Marinoscillum sp. 108: one gene and its partner. The protein of the gene in region 1 binds, or shares a complex with, the protein of each later gene. Links are inferred from orthologs where the notes say so. Each region holds a gene or a part of one and is shown on either strand. Other genes may lie near its edges. The genes, in order: GV030_RS13235 and GV030_RS11600.

The links.
Region 2: the proteins of GV030_RS13235 (region 1) and GV030_RS11600 are in contact, whole or in part, in a solved structure (PDB 6M36), measured with the Bacillus subtilis proteins. The link is inferred for Marinoscillum sp. 108 from one-to-one orthologs.

Annotation. Positions count from the first base shown.
Region 1 is NZ_LR734808.1:3,258,470-3,264,621, reverse strand. What follows is about bases 1,104-4,078. They hold GV030_RS13235 (STAS domain-containing protein), read left to right. Parts: upstream 1,104-2,407; coding sequence 2,408-2,749; downstream 2,750-4,078. Other genes in these bases: GV030_RS13220 (peptidylprolyl isomerase), read left to right, coding at 3,960-4,078; GV030_RS13225 (peptidyl-prolyl cis-trans isomerase), read left to right, coding at 3,152-4,006; GV030_RS13230 (ATP-binding protein), read left to right, coding at 2,739-3,155; GV030_RS13240 (SpoIIE family protein phosphatase), read left to right, coding at 1,104-2,402. Also shown: GV030_RS13245 (hypothetical protein), read left to right, coding at 1-121; more of GV030_RS13240, read left to right, coding at 357-1,103; more of GV030_RS13220, read left to right, coding at 4,079-5,312; GV030_RS13215 (MoxR family ATPase), read left to right, coding at 5,328-6,152. UniProt on the Bacillus subtilis protein: Positive regulator of sigma-B activity. Non-phosphorylated RsbV binds to RsbW, preventing its association with sigma-B. When phosphorylated, releases RsbW, which is then free to complex with and inactivate sigma-B.
Region 2 is NZ_LR734808.1:2,917,535-2,923,711, forward strand. The notes cover bases 1,001-4,000. They hold GV030_RS11600 (ATP-binding protein), read right to left. Parts: upstream 2,702-4,000; coding sequence 2,300-2,701; downstream 1,001-2,299. Other genes in these bases: mnmG (tRNA uridine-5-carboxymethylaminomethyl(34) synthesis enzyme MnmG), read right to left, coding at 1,001-1,797; ybeY (rRNA maturation RNase YbeY), read right to left, coding at 1,870-2,295; GV030_RS11605 (DUF4175 family protein), read right to left, coding at 2,698-4,000. Outside these bases: more of mnmG, read right to left, coding at 1-1,000; more of GV030_RS11605, read right to left, coding at 4,001-6,072; GV030_RS11610 (hypothetical protein), read right to left, coding at 6,103-6,177. UniProt on the Bacillus subtilis protein: Negative regulator of sigma-B activity. Phosphorylates and inactivates its specific antagonist protein, RsbV. Upon phosphorylation of RsbV, RsbW is released and binds to sigma-B, thereby blocking its ability to form an RNA polymerase holoenzyme (E-sigma-B).

The DNA of each region.
Region 1 (6,152 bases):
AATCACTTGGGTGGTAGGAGGCACAAGTAGTTTTAACACCTGGACCTCAGAGGTGAAATATAATGGGCAAACAGTAGAACTTAGTGAACTTCAGGATTACTATGTAATTATAAAGGAGTGACCCATCACCCTCAAATTTACCTTGGTATGCTCTCCAACATAAAGCTCAAAGTAAAGGCTTAGGCTTCTAGAGGCCTTTTACCGCGTCAATGAATAGTTGGTTGATATACTTCTGATATTTTATGGTCACTTAAACCAATAACTGGCTGGAATCGTTAAAAAAAGTGAAAGCCGTCCATACATTATATGGATGGCTTTTTTATTAAGGGTCACCCCCGTATTTTTGCGGCACGCCGATGCTCTCCGAAAAACTCAAAATACGACTTAGCTTTTTAGCAGGCATCCTGTCATGGCTACTGTTTACTTTTTTTGATCTCTACCTCCTTTTTGTAGACCAGTACCAGCTCAATGTAGACTTGTCGGCCATTTTGCCACAGATTTTCCTGACGACCCTGGTGCTTTCCACCCTGTCTTACTACCGGTACACCATCACCAAGGCAGATAGCATCAACTTCATCGATCTATTATGGCGGGTGTTCATTACCGGCCTGGTCACCACCATCGGCTCGCTTTTCATCCGGTTGTTTTTCTATATTTTCGGTAACAGCACCATCAGTGAAAATCCATTCACGGTAAATTTCCTCTACAACATCCTGATCGGGCTAGTGGTCGTCTATCTGGTTTCCACATTTGTGGTTTGGAAACGACTGATCCTGTATCAGAAGTCCAAAAACCTCATCCAGCTCTGGGGATTCTTCGAGTATGCCTTGCTGGGAAGCCTGATTTTTGACCTGTTTGGCAACAAATTTCTCAGCGTCAACTTCAATACGGCACTGATCTTTTTAGGAGGCCTGGGCATTATCCTTGCTTTTAACCTCAAGTGGATTGCCTACCTCAATTTCAAACAGAAGTGGAAAAGCATTCTTTTCATTATTCTCTCAGGCATCTATCTGTACCATTTCCTGCTGAACCTGATGAATTTTTCGGAGACCGGCGCCCTCAATCTGGACCTGCTGGATCGGGCCTACTTCGTTTCGCTGTTTATCTTCATCATATTGTATGCGGGCATTTCCATCCTGGTTACCCTCTTCAACCTACCCACTTCTTCTGTTTTTGAGCGGAAGCTCCAGGAGGCTATTGACTTTCAAAAGCTGAGCCAATCCATTCCGGCAGGGCAGAGTGCCGAGCAGACCTACGACATCCTGCTGGAGAGCTCTATGAGCGCCGTATTTGCGGATGCTGCCTGGCTGGAGATCAGTGGAGAAGAGCCCATCCTACTCACCCGTGGCGTCACTACCCTCACTGTGAAAGATATTAAAGAGAGTGTACGACAGGACTTTATCAAAAAAATACTGAGTCAGCAGGTCTCCAATGAATTTGCCCCCAGCAAGGTCATTGGCACCCTCAATCATCCTGACTTCAAATCCATCATCGCCGTGCCGGTCATGGTTCAAAACGAACAAATAGGTTCTCTGGCTTTACTGCAGGAGGTAGGCGACGCCTTCAACCGGGAGATGGTGGACATCATCACCACGTTTGTAAATCAGGCCAGCATCTCTATTGAAAACTTCCACCTCATCAGGGAGGCACTTGACAATGAGCGTTACAAGGAACAATTGAAGATTGCTAAAAGTGTGCAAAAGAGCCTGTTGCCTTCGGTACTCGAACGCAACGACTGTTTTGAAATAGAAGCCTATAGCATGGCTGCCGATGAAGTGGGGGGAGACTATTATGATATCATTGAGCCTTCTAAGGACATCTTTAACCTGATCATCGGGGATGTGTCTGGTAAAGGCACGTCCGCTGCGTTCAATATGGCTCAGATGAGGGGTATTTTTCACAGCCTGGCCCAGGATGTAAGTACCCCAAAGGAATTTATCACCAAAGCCAACTCCGCCATAGGCCGTTGCCTGGAGAAAAACTCCTTCATTACCGCCATTTTCTTCGTGATCAACACCCGGGAAAAAAAATTCTGCTATGCAAGAGCGGGGCACTGCCCGGCCATGTATTATTCAGCTTCAACCGGAAATATCACCCTTTTAGAGAAAGAAGGACTGGGACTGGGTATCCTGAGAAACTCGCAGTACAACGAATACGTTCAAGAAGAAACCATAAACTACCAGCCAGGTGACTTATTGCTCCTGTACACAGATGGTATTTCAGAAGCCAAAAATGAATACAAGAAGCAATATGGCGCGGATGGCCTGAAATCCTCACTGCAAAACCACATTAATGCGCCTTTGGGTAAACTGAAAGATATGCTCATTAACGATCTGCTGAAATTTTTGAATGGAAACAAATTGGACGATGATTATACACTTACCATCGTCAGGTTTAAATAATAACTATGGTAGAAATAAACATACAGGCTGAGTCGGATTACCAACTCATAGAGGTCAGGGGAGAAGTGGATGCCAGCTCATCGATAGAACTGGACAATGCATTGAAATCGGCAGCTGAAAACTATGCTAAAATACTGATCAACCTCAGCAAACTAGAGTATATCTCTTCCGCTGGGTTGGGGGTGTTTATTTCCTATCTGGAGGAGCTCAAGACCAATGACATCAAATTGGTTATTTTCGGTCTCCAGGAAAAAGTCAGAGAGGTTTTTGACATTCTGGGGCTACAGCATTTGATGAATATTACCAATAACAAAGAAGAAGCCCAGGCGCTTTTGAATGGAAAATAAGCTGACCATATCGTGTAGCAAGCAGAATCTTGCCAAGATCAGACAGTTTGTTGCCGACATCCTACATCGTCAGGCCATCAAAGAAGTGGAAGCACACAAGCTCGTACTTGCAGTGGATGAAATCTGTGCCAACCTGATCATTCACTCCAATCATTGTAATCCCACACAAACCATTGAAGTCTACGTTGATTTTCAGCCAGCCGAGCAAGTCACTTTTGTCATCCGAGACCAGGGGATCAGCTTCAATCTGAGTACTTATGCTGAACCCTCGCTGGATGAGATCGTCTCTTCCAGAAGGAAAGGTGGCGTAGGGCTGATGCTGGTCAAGAGAATAATGGACAAAATAGAGTTCTCTACCGAGAAGAATTACAATATTTGCAAGCTGACTAAAAAGCTGAGTGAATGAAATATGGCTGGATCATAATTTTGGCATTTTCCTACGGATGCGAGTTTTTCAAACCGAAAGAAACAGCCACCGAAGCGCCCATTGCCAGGAGCATGGAGAGCTACCTCTACCCTTCCGATCTGGATGGACTTTTTCCCGCCAATATTTCCTCTGATGACAGCACCAAGCTGGCGGAGAAATACATAGAAGACTGGATCAAGAAGCAGCTGATGATTTCACGATCTTCGCAAGCAGTGGATTTTAACGAGGCAGAAATCGAGCGTAAAGTGTTGGATTATCGCTATGCCCTCATGGTTCATTCTTTCGAGAAAAAATACATCACACAAAACCTGGACCGAGAGGTAAGCACCGAGCAGGTCACCAACTACTACAACGGCAAAGCCGATAACTTTTTGCTCAAGCAAAACATCGTGAAATGCATCTTTGCGCAAGTTCCCAAAAACGCACCCAACCTTGCCCAGTTTCGGCGTAACTTCCGGGCGCATCCCGAAGGAAATCTGGAAGACCTGAAATCATACGTTTCTCAATTTGCCACTAAATCATACCTCGAGGATACTACCTGGATTATTTTCGATGAACTCATCCTGGGAACTCCGCTGGAAACGCTGGAAAACAAAAACCAGTTTCTTTCGAAAAACAAGTACTCCGAAACGACAAATGAGGAATACATCTATTTTCTAAATATCTTCGATTTTAAAATTTCAGATGAGATTTCACCGTTAGAGTTTATCAGAGAAGACATTAAAAACATAATCATCAATAAGAGGAAAATTGCGCTGAAGAAGGAGCTAGAAGAAAAAATTTATGATGAATCAAAGGAACAACATCTGTTTGAAATATATCGCGATTAGCATCGCTCTCATCTTACCGCTTATTACCAATGCCCAAACAGAGGGCGTGGTGGTAGATAAGATTATTGCTAAAGTGGACAATTACATTATCCTCAAATCTGACCTGGAAAAGGCTTATTTGGATTACCTGTCTCGTGGGGAGTTCAGAGGAAGCACTGCCAAATGCAACATACTGGAACAGCTGGTGGTGAACAAAATGCTGGTAGCCAAAGCTGAAATAGACTCTGTGGAGGTAGCCGATGAAGAGGTGCGAAGCAACCTCGGCAGGAGAATGGAGTACATGATCTCTCAGATAGGCTCCCGGGAGGAGATAGAGGCCTATTATAAGAAGTCAATGGATCAGATAGAAGCAGATCTTTTTGACGACATCAAGGAACAAATGGTCATCCAGCGGATGCAGCAAGATATTACTGCTGATCTGAAGGTGTCTCCGGCAGAGGTGAAGAGATTCTTTGGCAAAATTCCTCAGGATAGCCTTCCATTCTTCTCCACCGAGGTGACAGTAGGGCAGATCGTAAAGCAACCCAAAGCTGGTACCAAGCAGAAGGAAGATGTAAAGAAGCTCATGTATGAAATCCGGGGAAGGGTTCTCCAGGGAGAGTCTTTTGCCGCTTTGGCCAGGCAATATTCTGAAGATCCGGGCTCAGCAGCCAGAGGTGGGGAGCTCCCCTTTTACAAGCGGGGAGATTTGGCACCCGAGTTTGAGGCCACAGCCATGACCTTGAAGGAAGGCGAGCTTTCTATGCCCATAGAAACTCAGTTTGGCTATCACCTGATAGAACTTCAGCAAAAACGTGGAAATACCTTCAAAACGCGGCACATACTCATCTCTCCGAAACCTTCGTCTGAGGATGTGATCAAGGCCCGGACTTACCTAGACAGTCTCAGAACCGCCATTGTGAATGACAGCATTACATTTCAGGCGGCAGCTAAGGAATACTCTGATGATCAGCTCACCTCATCCAATGGTGGCTTTTTTCTGGATGATAATGAGTCCAACAGGGTCTCAGTAGATCAATTGGATCCTACCATATTTTTCACATTGGATACCATGAAGATCGGGAGCATCACCAAACCACTGGAATTTCAGCAACCCGATGGCTCCACCGCTTTCAGGATTCTTTATTATAAGAATAGATTGGCCCCTCATCAGGCCAACCTGAAAGATGACTATCAAAAAATAGCAGCAGCTACCCTCAATAATAAAAGAAATAAAATTTTATCCGAATGGTTTGATGATGCCAGGGATGAAGTTTACATTGATATCGATCCAGAATTTGATCACTGTAACCTACTGGAACAATAACCGAAAAGTCTGAATATGTCTGAAATGGAGAATGAAGTAGAAGTGGCGAATGAGTTACATGCCGCTTATCAGAAACTGGAACAAGAAATCGGCAAAGTAGTAATCGGTCAGAAAGAAGTGGTCAGATTGCTCATCACTTCCATTTTCTGTGGCGGACATGCACTGCTGGTGGGTGTTCCTGGTCTGGCGAAAACCCTTCTGGTTCACACCATGGCTCAGTCACTTGGGCTTAATTTCAGCAGGATTCAATTTACTCCCGACCTCATGCCCTCGGATGTACTAGGCGCCGAAACTTTAGATCAGGAGCGCAATTTCCGCTTCATCAAGGGACCTATTTTCTCCAATGTCATCCTGGCAGATGAGATCAACAGAACGCCTCCTAAGACCCAGTCTGCGCTCCTAGAAGCCATGCAGGAAGGCGCGGTAACTACCGGAGGTAATAACTACATACTTGACAAGCCGTTTTTCGTGCTGGCCACGCAAAACCCCATTGAGCAGGAAGGTACTTACCCGCTCCCTGAAGCCCAGCTGGACCGCTTCATGTTTATGATCAAGCTTAATTACCCATCTCTTCAGGAGGAGTTGAGTATTATCAAGCAAACCACTTCGGGTGACGACTATGCTGCAGGTGAAATTCTCACTAAGGAGCAAATTATTAAGTTTCAGAAACTTGTGAGAAAAGTACCTGTGGCTGATAATGTCTTTGAATATGTGGTCAACCTGGTCCATAAGACCAGGCCATTTACTGAAAATGCAGACCCAATTAGCAATGAGTACCTGGAATGGGGAGCAGGGCCTCGGGCCAGTCAGTTTTTAATCCTGGCAGCCAAATGCAATGCG
Region 2 (6,177 bases), 340 kb from region 1 along the record:
CCCAAGCGTAGTTGGTTTTATTTTAAGTAATTTCTCCCTTGCTTCAGAAGAGAGGGAGCTGATTTTTAAGTAGTCAAAATCAGGATTGATCTTTTTCTCATCCAATGAGGACATCTTTTCGGCATTCTCCTGTTCGCGTATAATGTAGGTTTCATACTTGATTTGAATAGATGCTTGTTCGGCAATGTCTTTATCGAGGCTTTCAACAAACTCTTTGGTGGATTGGTTGAAAGCGGTGAAGGTACTTAGCTCAATATCCGGTCGCTTCAGGAGCTGATACAAGGACGAAGTGTCCTTAATGGGTGCCATGTTCAGATCAGCAAGTGTTGGGTTAATGTCTAGTGGCTTGAATTTCTTCTGTTTAAGGTTATTGATGAGCTGCTTGGTCGCTTGTAGTTTGTTGGCGGTGAGCTGATTTCTATGGTCACTGGCCAGGCCAAGTTGATGAGACAAGGGAGTGAGCCTAAGGTCTGCATTGTCTTGTCTAAGTAGCAGCCGGTATTCGGCCCTGGAGGTAAACATACGATAGGGCTCGTTGGTGCCTTTATTAATGAGGTCATCAATGAGCACTCCTATATAGGCCTGTGATCTGCTGAGAATAAAGGGATCCTTTTCTTTGACTTTCTGGTGGGCATTGATACCTGCCATCAATCCCTGACAGGCGGCTTCTTCGTAACCTGTGGTTCCGTTGATCTGACCTGCAAAAAAGAGATTGCTGATCAGCTTGGTTTCCAGGGTTTGTGAGAGCTGTGTAGGAGGGAAGAAGTCGTATTCAATGGCATAGCCAGGTCTGAACATTTTGGCGTTCTCGAAACCTGGAATGAGTCTCAGTGCTTTGTATTGTACATCTTCTGGTAAAGAGGTCGAGAACCCGTTAACATATACTTCTACGGTATCCCAGCCTTCGGGCTCCACGAATATTTGATGGCGGTCACGTTCGGCAAACCGATTGATTTTATCTTCTATAGACGGGCAATACCTGGGCCCCAGTCCCTGGATGCGTCCATTAAACATAGGTGATTTATCAAAACCTGTTTGTAGGGAGGCATGCACGTCTGGATTGGTGTACGTGATGTAGCAGCTTCTCTGCTTTTGGAGTGGTTGTGTACTGTCCAGATAGGAGAATTTTTCAGGCACTTCATCACCCTCTTGTTCATCCATGCGGCTATAGTCGAGGCTGCGGCCATCTACTCTTGGCGGTGTTCCTGTTTTCATACGACCAGATTCAAAGCCCAAGGAAACGAGTTGCTCGGTAATACCTGTGGCTTTGCGCTCTCCTGCACGTCCACCACCGAACTGTTTTTCTCCTATATGAATGAGTCCATTTAGGAAAGTGCCGTTGGTGAGCACCACAGCTTTTGACCTGATTTCTATTCCAAGACTGGTTCTAACGCCTATTGCTCTGTTGTCTTTCACGAGGATTCCGGAGATCATCTCTTGCCAAAAGTCAACATTTTGGGTGTTTTCCAGCGCCATTCTCCACTCTTCTGCAAAGCGCATTCTATCTGATTGAGCCCTCGGACTCCACATCGCAGGCCCTTTGCTTTTATTGAGCATGCGAAATTGGATCATGGACTTGTCGGTGATGATACCAGAGTACCCACCAAGCGCATCAATTTCACGAACAATCTGACCCTTAGCCACTCCACCCATTGCAGGGTTGCAAGACATTTGGGCAATAGTGTTCATGTTCATGGTGGCTAAGAGCACCTTGGAACCTAAGTTAGCGGCAGCGGCGGCAGCTTCGCAACCGGCATGGCCAGCGCCAACCACAATTACATCGTATTCTGGAAACATAATATTGGTAAGTGTTTCACGTGAAACATTCAATCATCAACACACAAGGAGTCTCAGGTGTTCCACGTGGAACTATATTTTGAGCAAAGATAAGCAGGCATCTTCTTTTTGCCTCATTAAGATTTTATGATTGTCTCCCTTGTCGTCGAACCCAACAAGGTGTAGTAAGCCATGCGCCAGCACACGATGAAGTTCTTCTTCAAACGGGATGCCCATCTCTTTGGCATTGTCCGTTACCCTATCAATGCTGATGAAGATATCCGATTCGATGAGGTGATGGTTGCTGGAGTTGTCAAAGGTGATTATATCGGTGTAGTAATCATGCTCCAGATACGTCTTGTTAATGTCTAGTAGATAGTCATCAGAGCAAAATATATAGTTGATGGTCTCTATTCGATATTCATGCGACGAGGCAATGTCCTCTAACCATTGACTTATTTTCTCCTCGTGCTGAAGGGAGAAGTCTACATCTTCAGAGAAGTAGTTGATGTTGGGCATTGGGTCAGTTGAGGTAGAAGGTGAGGATAACGGCCCTTCCTTCATCCTGAAAGCTCACTTCGTCACAAAGATGCTTCATGAGGAAAATGCCTCTGCCCCCAGGTTTGTCCAGATTCTCAGGAGAGGTTGGGTCTGGCAATTGGTTAAAGTTGAACCCTTCGCCTTCATCGGTAATGGTGAAGTTGAGTATGTTGTCGTCCACTTTGAGTTGCAATGTGACGTTCTTTCTGGAGTCTTTCCTGTTGCCATGGACAATGGCATTATTCACGGATTCCGTTACGGCGATCATAATATTGCCGTAGATGTCGTCGTTCAGGGAGAACTTCTCCTTGGCATTGTCAATAAAGCTTTCCACGATCCTTATGTTCTCAGATAAGGATGGAATTTGTATCTGTATGCTGTTCATTCGTGCTGTTGTCCACTTAAACGTCTAAAGTAATCGTTTACTTCCTTTTTATAAAAAGGATTTAAATCTAAAGGAATTGTTTTTAACAAATCTATTTCTTGTCTGCGAGCTTTTAAATACTCTTCTACGGCAGGAGGGATATTACGTGTAATATCAGATGCGGTTTCACCCTCTCTTTCAGGAGACTTTTGCTGCTCTCTCATGGACTCCTCTGCTTCGAGCATGCGAGTGATGATATCCTGCTGTCGATTGATCAATTGTTGGGTAATTCTTTTATTAACCAGATCGGTTTCGTTTTCTTCCATTTTTTGAATGGCTTCTTTCAATTTGTTCCCGATTCCATCTTTCCCGTCTTCTCCTTCTTTACCTGGTTGACCGGCGAGGTTTTTCTGCATTTCTTCCATGGCTTGCCTCAATTGCTCCTGTTCGGCAGCAAGTCGTGCCAGTTCTTCAGATAGTTGTCTTCCGGATTTCCCGCTTTGTTTTAATTGTTGAATTTGCTCGCTGAGCTGTTTTTGCATTTCGGACATGCTGGGCATGGACTGCTTTTGCTGGCCCTTGCTTTGAGGTTTTCCCATGGCTTCAGCCATTGACATCTGCATCTGGCTGAGTACATCGTCGAGTAGGAGGGCAAGGTTGTTCATGGAAGTCATGGCATACTGTTGATTGCTGGTCGCCTTGCCCTTATTTCTTTCGCGAAGCTCAAACATGGCTGTTTCCAGGTTTCGATTGATTTCGCTCACCTCCCGTGTCACGAAATTACTGATTTGCGCGACCCTGCTGGCCAACGAAAGCAGACTGTCTTCAATGACTTCAATATTGGCCATCAGCTTTAGTTGTTCCTGAGAGAGTTCAATGAATCGGGGATCTACTTGCTCCACTTCCTGAATATCTTTGAGAATTCGTTCCTGTTCGAAAGAGAGTTTGATCAGGTTGTCCAGAATGTCCCGTAGGTTGTCCAGGTTCTCCTGCATCATGACCATTTCGGCCCCAGCTTGCATATCTTCCAGCTTTTGAGCGGCGGCCTTCATCTTTTGCCCGGCATTCTTCATTTTTTGTCCGGTGCTGTTCATCCTCTCCTTATTGTTCTGCTCATTTTCCGGACGCTCGCCTTGTTCATTTTCTTCTTCAGACTCTGATGGTTCATCAGGACTCAGTTGATCCTTGATTTCATCCAGCTTTTCAGAGATCTCTTCCCGATCCTTATTGAGGTCATCCAGAGGCTCAGGGCTTTTGAGTTCCTCATTGAGTTCCTCGGCTTCTTCCAGGTCTTTCTGGATTTCCTCAAATGCTTTATTGATCTCCTCTTGCTCATTGAGACTTTCTGCGTTTTCGTCTGAGGGTTTGCTTTGCGTTTTCTCACCAAGCTTTTCCTGCTTTTCACCCAGTTCCTTGAGTTCCTGCGCAGCCTGCTCCAGCTGAGTTTCAAGTTTCATTCGCTTAAAGAGCTCGAGGGCCCTTTCAAGCTCTTTTTCCAGGTTTTGCTCTTTGTTTTGAATTTTGGACAATTGCTTAAGAACTTCTTCTGAATTGCTTTCCTCTTTCAGGAGTTTCTGAAGCTCATCGTAGAGCTTCTTGGTTTCTTCATCAAGCACCTCGTTGATAAGGTTCTGCAGCTGCTCAGACTTTTCCTGGAGTTTCTTACTTTGTTTGCCAAATTCCTTCTGACTTTCAAGAAGCTGTTGATGTTTGAGTTTGAGCTCTTCAATGTCTTTTTCCAGCTTCTTTTTGTCCCGGATCAACTGTTCGAGCATTTTTTGATCCTGCCAGCCGATCTCTTTTTTGTTTTTCAGTCGTGATTCCAGTTCCTTGAGCTGTTTATTCAATGCTTCTGAGTTCTGAAGGGACTTCTCCAGCTCATTTTGCGAATTCTCACTTTTACTTTCGATCAGTGACTTGATCTCCTCATTGCTGGGCATTCTCAAGGTGAAACGTGCCGAATAACCAAATTTGGTCCCATTAATGGCATCATTGTCACCAACACTCACATAGACTGTTAAATACTCTCTATCCTCCAGCTGTAAACTGTCAAAATTCCACTGGTAAATAAACTGCTGACTATTCAATGATCGGTCATAGGATATCGGAATTCTGCGATAGGAGTCAGCATTTGCACGTTTGTAATGCAAATTGAGTTGGTTGAAACCATAGTCATCCATGATGCTACCGGTGATCAGCAGGGATTGGTAGGTTACAGTGTCGGGAAAGAAATTGGCTTCAATTTCAGGAGCCTGGTCTTTGGTGACGGCTATTTCGTATGCAATTTTTGATTTATTTCGAGCGTGGTTATTCCTGAGGGCCAGTTCATAATTGAAAGAATTCAGCGCAGTGCGGCTAAGCGCATACGTCTGATCGCCAGTGGATGTCATGCTGGTGGAGTCACTTTCAGTAATGAAGAATACCTTATCAGCATCTGATGATTTCAAAGTAAAGTGCAATTGACTGCCCTCTGGCACGATGAGGCTACCAACATTGGAGGTTTTTTGATCACTGAGGCCGGTGTATTTAGGATACTTGATTTGAATGTTCAAGTCGCGTATTTCCGGCCGTGGATATACTTTTATTTCATACCGGGGAGAAAAGTACCCTGCGGCCTCTAGTCTGAATTGCTTATCCTTCGAAAGAGCAGGAAAATTGAACTTTAGCTCTTCACCGTTTGCAGACATTCTAAACCTGCGCCCATTTTCCACCAGATAGACCTCTTCGGGTAAGCTATTGCCCTTAAGGGCTACTTTTAGTTCGTAATTGTCATTTTGGAAACCAACCAAATCACTCAACACATGAAAGGTGAATGGCGCCGGCTTCTCATAGGGCTGATTGAAATGTATAATGCGTGTAGTGCTGTCAATGAAGAGGTTGGGATTAATAAACGACACGAGCAGAATAAAAACAGCGACAGCAGATAAGTAGTAGAAGTACTTCAGGTTGACTCTGAAGTTGATGGCCTCCTTGAAGGAGAAAATAGTGAGTTCGTTGGTTTTTTGATGAAGGGCGGCGGCAAGTAGTGAGGATTCTGAATTGGAAAGCTCTGAGAGCTGGAGGTAGTTGACGAGTTTATCCTGGATTTCGGGGAAGTACCTTCCAATCTCGTGCGCGGCCTGGTGATCACTTATTCCTTTTCGGAGCCTTACCAGTGAAAGTAATGGTGCAAGAACCTGAAACAGAAGACAGTAGCCGATTAAGAGAACAAAAAGGGAAAACAGCATGAGGCGGATGGTTTCACTAAACCAAAAATACCCCTCTAATAAACTGATAATCAAAAGGATAGACCCGAAAAGCACGCCAGAGACAAGCGAACCCTTGAGGATCTTGTTCACAAAATACTTCCGCTTAAATCTGTCTAAATTATTCTTAAGAAGGTCTACAGACATATCAATAGTACGAAATTTCTACCTTGGTGATCATAGGCTAAGTCCAAGCTCTTCATTAAAATACTCTAAAGCATGCATTTTAAGTAATTTTTCTTGCTCCAGCAG